Regions from separate parts of the Lysinibacillus sp. FN11 genome, predicted to be linked through region 2. Evidence: riboswitches for the same ligand, from Rfam matches in the RefSeq annotation. Region 2 holds a riboswitch; each other region holds the start of a gene.
The links. A riboswitch is a leader RNA that binds a small molecule or an ion and turns the genes downstream of it on or off. The one in region 2 is predicted to bind thiamine pyrophosphate.
Positions count from the first base shown of each region.

Region 1 (4,828 bases), 580 kb from region 2:
ACCCATTAGCATTTGCCTCGCGTTCAACAGCTTTACCAATTTGATTTAATTTAGATCCAGCCTTTACTTTTGTCATTGCTCGATCAAAGGCACTTTTAGCAACACGGCAAAGCTTTTCTTTGTCCTCATAGCCATCACCCACAACAAATGAAATACCTGTGTCAGCAAAATAGCCATTTAAAGAACCAGAAACATCAATATTTACGATATCTCCTTCTTGAATAACACGCTTTCCTGGAATACCATGTGCTACTTCTTCATTGACACTAATACATGTATACCCTGGAAAATCATATTCTCCCTTTGGTCCTGAAATAGCGCCAGCCTCTGCAAACATGCGACCAGCAATTTCATCAAGCTCAAGTGTTGTAACTCCTGGCTTTGTTGCAGCTTTCATCGCTTCGCGAATTTCAGCACAAATGCGTCCTATTTTTTTAAAAGCTTCAATCTCTTCTTGCGTTTTTACAATCATGTATAACGTCCCTTTCATCTAATATCTATTCTTTAATATAACATAACTTTTTATGCGTATAACGATAAACGCTTTAAATATTGTATGCTTTCCTACTTTGCAAAGTGCTAAAAGAGCTATTCACGATAAAAAAGCCCCTCCACTCATGTGAAGGGACTTGCATTAAGCTTTTCTTTGCATTAATTGTGGAGCGGCTGTGAATAAAAGAACACCAACGATTGCCGTTAAAATGGTTGCTGGTAGCATATATGTACCATTGTAGATGATGGAATAGATCCATGCATTTTGGTCACCGGCATATTCGGCAAAAAATACAGCACCAGCAATTGTATGTGCTGTGTATCGTAAGAAGCCTGCGAAAACGGTACCTATGATTATATAAAGTGCCATTTTTGTTTTGTTCATATGTTTAGCAGCGTCTAACACTGGTCCACGAACAACCGCCGCTAATCCTACAACTGTAAAAGCAACTCCATAATCCAAGAATCCTTGTAGCCAGTGCACAATCGTAGCACCAAACATGGTTTGCATTACACCTACGAGTAATCCAGTTGTTAGCCCAGCTACTAAGCCCCAGCGAAATGCTATTAACATAATTGGTACCATAACAAGACTAACTGAGCCGCCTTGTGCCCATACTTTAAAGGAAACCTGATCCAGTACGAGACCAATCGCTGCAAAAATCGCAATCTCCACTAGCATTAATAGTCTTTTTTTGTCCATACATATTCTCTCCTTTGTTCCGATGTAGGATACAAGAGCAGGAATAGAAAAGCGCTGATATGTCTCTTTCTGACACCTTTTTTCCTTTAAGGACGAAAAAACGATGTCAGGACAGAGCCTCACATCGTACAAGTGTCGGTTTCTATCCACATCCCTACGCAAGCGTTAACTTACAGGTTCGAAGAGTCAAGGCATTACGTGCCCAGTCTCAGCTGACATCATCAGCTCCCCTTGTGGTCGTTACATCTGAATTTATTTGAACAATCTCATTGTACGCAAAGGATTGAAGGATTACAACCTTCCATACATCATTTTTTTGAAACTTTGCTGTTTTTCATGCGTAAATATTTAAAAAGGAGGTACAACTATGGAGAATCAAAAAATTTTAGCTGCCTTTAGTTATCTTAGTATTTTCTTCGCCCCTTTTATCGTTCCATTAATTGTATATTTTGTGACAAAAGACAGTGATGTAAAAAGCCATTCGATTCGTGCACTTGTCTCTCATTTAATACCTTTTGTTTTTGGCATTCTATTCTTTATTGTCTTTGTTTTTTCTACATTTAGTTTAGATCCAACCTCCAATAACAAGACGGTGATGATTATTTGGTTTGCTTCATTCGCCATCTATGCTCTCGTCTCACTAGGTATTGTGATTTGGAATATAATTCAGGCTGTTCGTGTTATCCGTTAATGTTTTATTTTTAAGTGAAACAGGTAGTAGTAATTGTAAAAGGAGCTGTTTTGGGATGAAAGTATCAAACGTTGTAAAAACTGCCGTCAAGTTAGCACCTATTGTTATTCCTATCGTAAAAAAAGTAATGGCTGCAAAAAAGGGCACAACACCTAATACCACCACTCGAAAAAAATAAAACGAAGGCGTATTCCTATACGCCTTCGTTTTATTTCACTTCAAAATGGGTTTGACTATGGCCATTCAATGTTTTTTCCACGTGTAAAACTGCTGGCATCGCAGATTTCAATTCAGGCACATGAGAAATAACGCCAATCATACGACCAGAATCCTGTAAATCAATTAATGTATCAATTGCTTTATTTAGTGATTCCTCATCGAGTGAGCCAAAGCCCTCATCAATAAACATCGTTTCAATATGAATATTACCTTGGAAGCTTTGAATCACATCTGCCATCCCCAATGCAAGGCTCAATGAAGCATTAAATTTTTCGCCACCTGATAAAGTTTTGACATCTCGTAATTGATCCGTATAAGCATCATAAACATCAAGACCAAGGCCACTTTGCTTCGCATGCTTTTCTAATCTATCTGAACGTCTAAGCTCGAATTGACCGTTTGATAAATGATACAGACGTATATTGGCAGCTTCTGTAATTTGATCTAAGTAGTTAATTTGTATATACCGCTCAAAGGATAGCTTTTTCGAGTTTTGTCCATTTAATAATCCATAGAGCTCCTTTACTCGCCCTGCTTCTTGTTCAAGTAAATGAAGCTCTTTCGCTATTTCTTCCACCCTTTCACTAAAGCCTTGGCATGCTTGTATAAAGCCATTCATCTGTTGCAAACGTTTAAATGCTTCCTCATAGGAAATTCGATGCTGTTCTACTCTTGCTTCAAGCGCCTCTAAATCTTGCTTCTCTTTCCCTTGAAGATAGGTAGCCCCTTCGGTAATCTGGATTTGCAACGTGTGTACTTGTAAAGCATAGTCACTGCATGCTTTTCGAAGTGCATCTAATTGTATGGCACTCCGTTTAGCAGTAGCATAAGCCTCATAGCTTTCGAAACCTAATTCTTGCATATTTGCTGTAAATTGCTGAAGCTTTTCATTCATTTTAAGCTGTAATTCCTCAAAGGACTGTTTGGCAATTTCTACAGTTAGTGTTGCATTGCTAGCTGTTTCCTTTGCTGCATGCAAATTTTCCTGACTCACTTGCCAACTTTTTTGAAGCTCTTCTTTCTGTTTTCTAACTTCATTCAGTTGTTGCTTTAATTGCTGTAAAGTTGGTAAATTAGGGGGCATCTGCTTAAGTTGTTCGTCTACAACCGCTTGTAATTTTGTCCATTCTTTTATCTGCTCTGCTAAATATTGCTCTAGCTTCATATGTTTATTTCGTAGCTGTTCTATTCGCTCATGCTGATGCTTTATTTTCAATCGCACATCAGCTAATTGATGTTGAATAATTTTTAATGCAGCAATCTCTTGTTCCACTTCATGTAAAGTAGCGGTGATCTGTGATTGGTCTTCTTGTTTAATATGCTGTGCCTCAAGTTGTTGCCATGTATCTTGAAGAAGTTGCTGCGCTGATGCTAAAAATGCCTCTTTCTCTAAATACTTACGCTCGTCTGATGATGCCTTCGCTCTTAATGCTTCCACTTGAGCAAGCTCAATAACTTCCAGTTGTTCATTGTGCGCTTTCTGATGTGTCATACTACCACAAACAGGACAGGCTTCTCCTTCCTTCAGCTGTTCTGCTAAAATACTAACTTGACTCGTCAGCCACCGTTGCTGCAAAAGTTGAAGAGCCTCTTTACTATCTTGATAGAGACTGTCTGAAGCAACTACATCCTGCTTAGCTAACTCTACGGCATATTTATATTTCTCCGCTTGCTTGATTAAAGCAACTTGTTCCCGTAGTTTCGGTAATTGCTCTAAATAGCTTTCATAGGGTTCAACCTGTTTTTCATAGCCTTCTAACGATTGAGAAAAATGCTGGAATTGCTCTTGTTCATTTTCCAAAAGTTTGAGGTTATCATTTACTGCTCGTTTTGCATTTTCAGCATATTGCTCCGCTATTTGCAGCTGCTGTATATTGTTTTCATAGGCTTCAAATTTCGGCAATAGCGCTAGCATCTGCATTTCCTGCTGTAAGACTTGCTGTCGTTCAGATTCTTTAGCCTGCTCTATCTCATATTTTTCTTGTGCGTCTTGCAACTTTTCTTGTGACTGCTGTTGCTTAACCTTTGCTTGTTGAAAAGCTAGTTCTTTTACATTCAGTTCAGCACGTAAATCCTTGCATTGTTGTTCGAGTAGCACAAGTCGCTCTGCTTGTTCTGCTAAAGCAATCTCCTTCTCCTTTGCTTGGTATAAATCCTGCTGTTGTAAAAGCATTTGCAGCCGTTGCTGTCGAGTAGCTTGTTCATCAAATTGCTCATTTAGCGTTTTTGCTAAGCGATAATATTCCTGCTCTTTTTGATGAAGGCTATATGCTTCTTCATAGTATGACTGTTCATTTTCTCCACATTTCTTATAGTAGCTAAGCTCCTCATCAAGTGCCTCTGTTAGTTGATGTAAATTTTCCGTATTATCAGCAATCAATGTGAATAAAGCGGAAGAACGCTGTGGTAAGGCGCCCACAATTTGACCAAGTAAATGTTCTTTTAATTGTTTGGCACGTTCAAGATCCCTTTCTGCTTCTTTACGCTTGGCATCAAGCTTTTTTGCCATGACACCGAAACGATCTGTTTTAAAGATTTTCCGTAAAATTACTTCTTTATTTGTTGAATCAGAGGTTAATAGTTTTCTAAATTCACCTTGAGGTAACATGACAATTTGGCTAAATTGATCTTTTGTGAGACCTATAATTTCCTGCAATTTCTTATCGACTTCAAGCGTTTGCTGTTTCTCTACAATGCTATAATCCAGCTTTCCCTCTTTTACT
Region 1 covers NZ_CP102383.1:3,596,465-3,601,292, forward strand. The annotation lists gene map (type I methionyl aminopeptidase) at 1-472, opposite strand, end outside; gene thiT (energy-coupled thiamine transporter ThiT) at 635-1,195, opposite strand; TPP riboswitch at 1,330-1,437, opposite strand; gene NP781_RS19100 (magnetosome magnetite crystal formation protein family) at 1,563-1,886, shown strand; gene NP781_RS19105 (hypothetical protein) at 1,942-2,064, shown strand; gene NP781_RS19110 (AAA family ATPase) at 2,095-4,828, opposite strand, start outside.
Region 1: it holds a riboswitch for thiamine pyrophosphate, as region 2 does, so the genes downstream of both, thiT (energy-coupled thiamine transporter ThiT) here and thiM (hydroxyethylthiazole kinase) in region 2, are expected to answer to the same signal.

Region 2 (4,828 bases):
AATATTATCCAATTGTTCTAAGAAAAATTGATGATCATAGGCAACTGGTTGCCACAATGTACTTGAGCCGATATCTTGAATCGTTCCATCTACCTTTAAATAAGCAATTCGCTTATCAAAATTTTCCCCTTCAATGACATTTTCATATACATCTAAGCTATTACCTGCCATTAAGCTATCAAAATTACCTAGGAAATCTGCTTTAAATAGCGCAAAAATGGTATTAATTCCCAACGAAAATAATAAGAGAACACCTGCCACTACTAAAGCAACCCACCTTTTTACATTCATGTCTTTCCGCCTCCTCAACACGTAATACGTATGACTTGCCAATTTGTTTCATTTTTTTGCAATAATTAAACACAAAAAGCTTTAAGCTATGTATTTCCTCATATTACCTTACCTAAAAAAAATAAAAAAATCAAAGTCCATACCTTTGATGAACTTTGATTTTCGACATTATTTCCTAGGAAATGATTATAATTGGAGGTGTTTGACTTCATGTTGTCGTAATTCGACACGTCTAATTTTCCCAGAAGATGTTTTCGGTAGCTCCTCTACAAATTCAATAGCACGTGGATATTTATAAGGAGCGGTTAATGATTTCACATGACTTTGGAGTGTTTGAATAAGCGCTTCATCACCTTTTTCACCATTGCGCAGAACAATAAATGCCTTGACAATATTTCCCCTTACTTTATCAGGGCTCGCAATAACAGCAGCCTCTTTTACGGTTGGATGTTTCATTAAAGCATCCTCTACTTCAAAAGGGCCAATTGTATAGCCTGAGGATATAATAACATCGTCTCCTCTCCCATCAAACCAAAAGTAGCCATCTTCATCTTTATAGGCACGATCTCCTGTAATATACCAATCCCCTCGAAATTGTAAATTTGTACGTTCAGGATCATTTAAATATTTTTTAAAGAGGGCTGGTGTTTCACGATGAACAGCAATATCACCAACTTCTCCGATTGTAACGGGTTTGCCCACATCATTAATAATTTCAACAGTGTTGCCAGGAGTAGGTTTTCCCATAGAGCCAACTCTTGCTTCCATCCCTACCATTGTGCCTACTAATAATGTATTTTCCGTTTGTCCATAGCCATCTCGCACTTGTAATTTAAATGTTTCCAAGAATACTCTAATGACCTCACTATTTAATGGCTCACCAGCTGATACAGCTTGGCGAATTGCACTTAAATCATACTCATGTAAATTATCAAGCGCTGCCATAAAACGATATTCAGTTGGTGTACAGCATAGTACATTGATTTTGAATCTCTGAAGCAATGCTAAATAAGAAGATGCTTCAAATTTACCTTTGTAGACAAATGCAGTAGCACCACTGCCTAAAGTAGCCAGAAACGGACTCCATATCCATTTTTGCCAGCCTGGTGCTGCAGTCGCCCAAACAATATCATTTTCTTGTACACCCAACCAATGTGGTGCTGTTGTTCGTAAATGAGCATAGCCCCAACTATGAGTATGCACTGCTGCTTTTGGATTTCCTGTTGTTCCACTTGTATAGGCTAAAAATGCATTGTCTGTGCTTTTTGTTGGGATAGGATTTATGTAGGTTGTAGATTGATTATACATTTTTTCAAGTATGTTCTGCCAAGGTTTATGTGCATTCCCTATGACAAATTGTTGGATGTCTTGTAAATTCCCCACCTTATCGAACTGTTCAATATAGGGTTCAAATGCAATAACCGCTTTAGCATTTGCATGACGAATTCGATACTCAATATCCTTTGTTCTTAACATTTCAGAACTTGGAATAATAGTTAAACCTGCTTTTAATGCAGCAATATACACAATATATGCTTCCACTGAACGGGGTACCATCACTAAAATGACATCACCTTTCTTTAAACCTTGCTTGGTGAATACATGTGCTGCTTGATTCGCTTTTTCCAATAAATGTGCATATGTAATACATTGGATGTCTTGGTTTTCTTCATAAATGATTAAAGCATTTTTGGTTGCATCCTGAGCATATTTTTCAATTTCCTCTACTATGTTATACCATTCTGGTGCAACTAAATCTTGTCTTTTCATGGCAATTGCCCCCTTTTGTTATGACACATTATAAAACTCTTTTTTCAGCATTTTCAATGGTTTGTGTTTAATTTCGGTAAAGTCATGACAACTATCATACTCTCCTATATGGCATCGGTCACATTTTATCTATAGGAAAACTTGCTATTGAATACAAATGAAAAGTATGGTACATTTTGGTCAACTAAAAGCAAGATTGCAGGGGGACTCGCAAGAGTTGAGAAGGTAAAACCTGACCCTTTGAACCTGTTAGTTAATACTGACGTAGGGAGCAATAAACATCTTTTTTCAGATGAAAGGCTCTTTTCGTGCATTTTTACACAAAAAGAGCCTTTTTTGCATGCTTACGTCCATCCCTAAAGGAGGACTACAATGATTTTTCAAACAATTCGTCAACAACAACCACTTATACATTGTATTACCAATTATGTAGTGGCAAATTTTCAAGCAAATGGTTTATTAGCGATAGGTGCTTCACCAGTAATGGCCGATGACTGCCAAGAGGTAGAGGAGATGGTAGCCATTGCTCAAGCATTATTAATTAATATTGGAACACTTAATAATCGCACAAAAAGTGCCATGTTATTAGCAGGTGAAAAAGCCAATACACTTGATATTCCTGTTGTTTTAGATCCTGTCGGAGTTGGAGCCACAACTTACCGTAAGGAAACCGTAAAATATTTACTTGAAAACATACAATTTGCCGTTATTCGCTGTAATCTCGGCGAGCTAGCAGCAATAGCTGGTGTAAATTGGCAACAAAAAGGTGTCGATAGTGGTCATGGCACTATCGCTATGGAAGCAGAAGCCGTATCATTGGCTCAACGCTATCAATGCATTGTTATTGTCACAGGAGAACGCGATTTTATAACTGATGGCAAGCATAGTCAATGGATCGCTGGTGGTCATCCACAAATGACGGAAGTAACGGGTACAGGTTGTTTACTTAGCGCAATTTGTGGCGCAGCCTATAGTGTAAGCCATAACCCTTACCAACAATTAATAGAAACACTTACTTACTATAAAAAAGCAGGTGTACTGGCATCAGCATTTACTGCAGACATTGGTGATTTTCAAATAGCCTTACTCAATGCTATACATCGCTTATCAAAGGATGGTGTAGCTTCATGCATATTGTAACAACAATCGCTGGCTCAGATAGTGGTGGTGGCGCGGGTATACAGGCTGATTTAAAAACATTTCAGGAATTAGAAGTGTTTGGTACTTCTGTGATTACTGCTTTAACTGCTCAAAATACTTTGGGTGTAACAGGTGTTTGCCCAATTGACGTTTCCTTTATAAAAAAACAATTCGAGGCCTTGGTAGAAGATTTTCCAATCGCTGCGATTAAAACAGGAATGCTTTATTCCTCAGATATTATCAAAGCAATTGCACACACGATCAGTGAGCTAAACATTCCACTGATTGTTGATCCGGTGATGATTGCAAAAGGTGGGGAAAGCCTATTACAGCAAGAAGCTATCGATGCCTTATGCTCAACTTTACTACCACTTGCTACGGTTGTTACGCCTAATATACCTGAGGCAGAGACACTTACTGGGAAAGCTATACATCATTTTGAAGATATGAAAGAAGTAGCTCAAAGCTTGTTACAGCTAGGTGTACAATGTGTCATCATTAAAGGTGGTCATTTAGCAGATCCACTTTATGCCATTGATTATGTATTTTTTAAAAATGGACGTTCTTTTTCGATGCAGTCTCCTCGAATCCAAACAAAAAATACGCATGGTACTGGATGTACATTTTCCGCAGCACTTACTGCTTTTCTTGGACAAGGATTCACTCTGGAAAATGCCATTATAGAAGCTAAAAAATTTATCCAATTAGCTATTATGTATAATTTATCGATTGGAAATGGTCATGGACCCACTAATCATTTTGCTTATCAACAGCATAAGGAAGCCTGTGAGGTGATTATTCATGAAACGTGAGGATTTGCAGCTTTATTTTATTATGGGTACGAGCAATGTTCCTCCTCAAGAACAACCACTCTATATCCTAGAAAAAGCCTTGCAAGCAGGCATTACAATGTTTCAATTTCGCGAAAAAGGTCCTCATGCGTTAACTGGACTTGCCTATGAACAATTTGCACGCCAATGTCAAAAACTATGTCATCAATATAATGTGCCCTTCATCATTAATGACGATGTTGATCTAGCGATACGACTCGGCGCTGATGGTGTTCATATCGGACAAGATGATTTACCTGTAAGTGTAGCACGTAAAAGAGTTGGGAAAATGATTCTTGGTGTATCTGTCCATTGCGAGGAAGAATTGCAAATAGCTATTAACCATCAAGCTGATTATGTTGGTATCGGTCCAATCTTTCCAACATCCTCTAAAAGCGATGCACAACCACCATGTGGCACAACTTTTTTACAGGAGGCTCATTCACTGCATCCTGAATTACCAATTGTAGCAATCGGTGGAATAAATTTCACAAATGCACATTCTGTATTTCAAACGGGGGTTGATGGTGTTGCTGTTATTTCAGCTATCTGTCAAAGCAAAGATGTTGATCATACAGTAGCTACATTTAGATCTCTAACTCGTATAAATAAATGATCAAATAAACAAACTAAAACCAGTGCCTTTTACGGTCACTGGTTTTAAGTTTATAAATGCTTAATCAGCATTTATTGGTTGTTGTTTGGCATACCTTTTAATTGAGATTCTGCCATTTGTACAAGACGTTTAGTGATTTCACCACCAACGGAACCGTTGGCACGAGCTGAAGCTTCAGCTC
Region 2 covers NZ_CP102383.1:3,021,285-3,026,112, forward strand. The annotation lists gene sppA (signal peptide peptidase SppA) at 1-291, opposite strand, end outside; gene mbcS (acyl-CoA synthetase MbcS) at 478-2,061, opposite strand; TPP riboswitch at 2,252-2,349, shown strand; gene thiM (hydroxyethylthiazole kinase) at 2,434-3,201, shown strand; gene thiD (bifunctional hydroxymethylpyrimidine kinase/phosphomethylpyrimidine kinase) at 3,189-4,013, shown strand; gene thiE (thiamine phosphate synthase) at 4,003-4,647, shown strand; gene NP781_RS16055 (alpha/beta-type small acid-soluble spore protein) at 4,719-4,828, opposite strand, start outside.

Region 3 (4,828 bases), 1.0 Mb from region 2:
TAACGCCACATAGGGACGTTCATCAATCCCTTGCTCTTGTCTTAAATAATAAGGTAGACCCACCTCACCAATAGCAACCATGTCATCCTGATGCGAACGAATCCAATCGAATAATGCTGCCTCATCATTTGGACTTAGTAAAGGCTGTTCAGGATGAAAGCCAAAAGCAGCCTTTACTTGCTGATAGCTATTCGATAAACGCAACGTTCTTTCACAAGAGGAAAGTTGCATACTAACCGCAATTACAGCTTTCACCTCTTCTAATAAGGAGGGAATTTCCTCATCGGTGTACTGATCCAAATGAATATGCGCATCAATCAACATACATATCACCCTTTTCCTCCTGTAAATACATAAATAATTGTTGCTTTAACGCTGTGAATGCTGCAGAATGTCGAATTTCCTCTTTCCGAGGTCTCTCAAATGGCACGATGATTTCCTTTTTAACGGTTGCTGGACGTTTGGTTAAAACAAGTATGCGATCTGCTAAAAAGAGAGCTTCCTCAATACTATGTGTAACAAATAGAATGGATTTGCGATACTCTTCCCAGATAGATAAAAGCCATGCTTGCATTTCCAGTCGAGTAAATTCATCCAACGCAGAAAATGGTTCGTCTAAGCATAAAATCGGCTTTTCACTGACCATTGCTCGAATAAAGGACACACGCTGCTGCATACCTCCAGACAGTTCGTTCGGGTAGGCATGGATAAAGGAGGCAAGACCAACCTTTTCTAACCATTCCTTGGCACGTTCAACATTCGGTTTATGCTGTAATTCCTCTACAAGCGTGACATTTTCTACTATTGTGCGCCAGGGTAATAGACATGGCTGCTGTGGCATATAGCCAATCGTTCCTTTTTTTCGTTGGATATCCTCTCCATTTAGTAAAATGGCTCCTTGATCAATTGGCGAAACACCACCAATTAATTGAAAAAGTGTGCTCTTACCACTGCCTGAAGGACCAACAATGGCCACAAACTCGCCATCCTTTACGTCAAAAGAAAGTTGATCAAGTACTTTTAGTGCATCGAAGGATTTAGCGATGTTTTGAATGCTGAGCATGATAGCCTCTTCCCTTCACCATAAATTTTTCAATTAAACGAATACCGCTAAACAATAGTAAGCTCAAGAGAACAATCGCAAAAATTGCTACAAATACGCGATCTGTACGGAAGGAGGACTGGGCTAGGGTCATGTAAACACCAATACCCTTTTTTGCTCCAAGCCACTCCGCAATCACAGCCCCCATCACACTATATGTAGCCGCAATTTTAATGCCTGAAAAAATCGCAGGATAGGCATAAGGCCATTCCAGCTTCCAAAAGGTTTGTGCCTTTGTAGCACCAACCATGGCAAAATAATGCTTTAATGCTAGAGCTGTTTGTCTAAATCCATCCATCGCTGCAATGACAATCGGGAAAAAGCACACAAGACAGATAATGATAAGCTTCGGTAATAAGCCAAAGCCAAACCAAATAATAAGTAGCGGTGCCAAGACTAGAATAGGAACATTCTGCGACATAATAAGAATTGGATAAAACAGTTCTCGAATAAAATTAAATCGATGCAACACTACTGCCACCGTTAGCCCACAAGCGATGCCAATGGCCAAACCTAGTAGAGCTAGCTGTACCGTAGCAAATGCATGTGGTAGAAAGGTTTGATACGAACGGATGGACTCCGACAAAATACTACTGGGTGCGGGTAATAACCAATGAGGAATTTCAGCGAACCGCACGATTAGTTCCCATATGAATAAGAGGAAGGCGATAAAAATTATCGTCCTTCCCTTGTGTAATGCACGTTTCATTACTGATATTTCTCCGTTAATGTATCCATCGTAATACCCGTTGGCTGATATAAAATTTTCACTTGTGTAATGACATTGATGGCACCAAGCTCGATCATCTTCTCATTCATTTTTTCAATGATTTGGAGCAATGTTGAAAGCTCACCCTCCATCGTTGTTTCCAATGGATGAACCTCATATTTCACCCCAGAAGCATCGATCACCGCAATTGCTGCATCTACATACGGTATCACATCTTCATATTTCTCTGTCTTCGGAATGATTTGTACACTGATTAATGAATTTGCCATCTTATTTGGCCTCCTTTTTAGGTAAGAACTCATTAGTAAAGGCTTTTTTCGCATCAAATTCGCCCTCTAGTACTTGATTGCTAGACATCCATTTCGCATAATTTTCCCACACAGAAAGCTTTTGCTCTCCCCATTGCTTGGCATCATCCTGGTATTTATCAGCCAGCCATTCCTGACTTTTATGCACTAACGCTTTATCTAAATCAGGGGCCGCTTCGATTAAAATATCCGCCGCTTCACTTGGGTTTTCAATTGCGTATTCATAGCCCTTCGCTGCCGCTGCCACAAAGGCTTTGACTACATCGGGGTTGTCCTGTATCATTTTTTCATTTGTAACTAAAACGGGCGTATAATAATCTAATTGATCACTATAATCTGTAAGATATAGCATATTAATCTTTTCCCCACGCAGCTCAGCCTCAATACCAGTCCATGCATAATAAATCCAAGCAAAATCAATGTCTTTTTCCATCATTGTGAAGAAATCTAAATCCCCTGCATTGACAATATCTAGCTTATTAATATCTGCCTTTTCTTTTTGCATTAGTGATTGTAAGACGGCTTGCTCTAATGGCGCACCCCAACCACCATAGGTTTTACCTTCAAAATCCTTTGGCGATGTAATGCCCTTTGAAGCAATAGAAGCAAAGCCAGATGTATTATGCTGTATAATTGCTGCGATTGAGACCAGCGGCACATCCTGTACTCGTGCCTGTGTTATGCCTTCCTGATAGCTCACGCCAAAATCCGCCTTTCCAGAAGCAACAAGCTGATCTGCACCCGCCTCACCAGGCATAATAATATCAACATCTAAGCCCTGTTCCTCAAAATAACCGAGTTTTTTTGCAACATATAGTCCTGTATGATTTGTATTCGGCGTCCATTCCAGTACCACAGACACCTTTTTCAGCTTGTCAGCAGCCTGCTTATCCTCCTTGTCACTACAGCCTGCTAATGTTAATAGTGCTACCATTAGAATAAATAACCATTTCTTCATGTGAAAGCCTCCCAGTTTGTAATATGAAAGTGTTCATGAATGAATGTTGTCACCAGAAGAAAGCGTATACAATGTTGGCAAGCTGTTGCTTGAAAACATAAAAAAACGCCTAGGATTCCTCCCAGACGTATTGCAATCAATCTTCAAAACTTTGCTTTTTTGAATAGATGTTCCCTACGCTGGTACGAGCCAAATCAGGTTCAAAGGGTCAGCGTCTATCGGACACAATCTCAGCTAGCAATTACTAGCCCCCCTACATTCTTTCGCTATGAACTTTTCGATGATTATTATACCCATAGTTTCACTTAAATGACAAGGTGCTATTTTTGAAATGAGCTTAAAGCCCAGCACTCCTAAGAGACTGGGCATTCTTTTAGCTTGGTTTCTGTTCTTTTTTGGCTGTGACAACATGAGAGATTGCCCCATCTGTTGCAATATCCACTTTAAATGAACCGTTGGAATGGCGATCCGCACGAGACAATGCTTGCACGTCAATCACCTCTTGAACACCTTTTTCAGTTTCAATCACAACCTGCTCCCCGTCTGTTGCTTGAACAACTGCCACAATTCGGTGAGGGTTTGCTTTTAACTCTGTTAATACTTTTAGTCCACGTTTTGCACGACCTGCTACTTCAACTTCAGCGACATTCATTTTCTTCACGGCCCCACGCTGTGTCACAATCACTACATATTGGGTAACATCAGGCTGTAATACATTGACGCCAACTAAGGCTTCTCCATCTTTTAGTGTGATCCCTTTCACACCGCCTGTTTTCACACCTGTCACAGGTAGTTCCTCCATTGGGAAACGAATTGCATAGGCTGTATCCGTTGTGAGCATCAGCTCCACGTCATCTGTTACAAACGATGCATAGATCATCGCATCACCAGCCTTGACGTTCATCGTTTTAATAGGCTTTGAATAACGTGTCACTGCATAGTCTACGAGTGGTGAGCGCTTAATTTGACCATCTTTTGTGGCTGTGAAGACATACGTATTTGGCTGTTCAAATGTTTCGAAGCCATAAACCGCAATAATCGATTCATCTTCCCCTGTTGGGACAATACTTGAAATATGCTGGCCGAGATCCTTCCAACGTATATCAGGCAGCTCATGAACAGGCTGATAAATATAATTGCCTCGATTTGTGAACAGCAATAGATGGTGCTGTGTATTTAAGTTTGCTTCATACAATAAATAATCTGAATCCTTCATGGCAAAATCTTGCCCATTTGAAGCGGCATGAGAACGTGTGGATGTGCGTTTAATATAACCATCCTTCGTTACTGTTACGACAACCTCCTCACTTGGCACAAGGACATCCAATGTAATTTTAATTTCTTCAATTTCTTGCTCAATCTTCGAGCGGCGAGGCTCTGTAAAGCGTTTCTTAATATCAAGCAGCTCTTGTTTAATAACACGCACAAGCTTAGCCTCACTTTGTAGAATCCCCTCTAGCTTGGCAATTAACTTATCTAACTCGTCCTGTTCCTGACGAAGCTCTGTAATATCCGTATTCGTTAAACGGTATAATTGCAGGCTTACAATGGCCTCTGCCTGTACTTCTGTAAAATCAAACTTCTCTTGTAAATTAAGCTTTGCATCCTTCTTATCATTAGAAGAACGAATCGTCGCAATGACTTCATCTAAAATCGAAAGAGCTTTAATTAATCCATCTACAATATGAGAACGGTCCTTTGCCTTTTGCAAATCATAAATGGAGCGGTTT
Region 3 covers NZ_CP102383.1:1,997,767-2,002,594, forward strand. The annotation lists gene NP781_RS10690 (TatD family hydrolase) at 1-324, opposite strand, end outside; gene NP781_RS10695 (ABC transporter ATP-binding protein) at 314-1,063, opposite strand; gene NP781_RS10700 (ABC transporter permease) at 1,038-1,811, opposite strand; gene NP781_RS10705 (thiamine-binding protein) at 1,811-2,101, opposite strand; gene NP781_RS10710 (ABC transporter substrate-binding protein) at 2,103-3,098, opposite strand; TPP riboswitch at 3,253-3,363, opposite strand; partial or broken gene parC (DNA topoisomerase IV subunit A) at 3,472-4,828, opposite strand, start outside.
Region 3: it holds a riboswitch for thiamine pyrophosphate, as region 2 does, so the genes downstream of both, NP781_RS10710 (ABC transporter substrate-binding protein) here and thiM (hydroxyethylthiazole kinase) in region 2, are expected to answer to the same signal.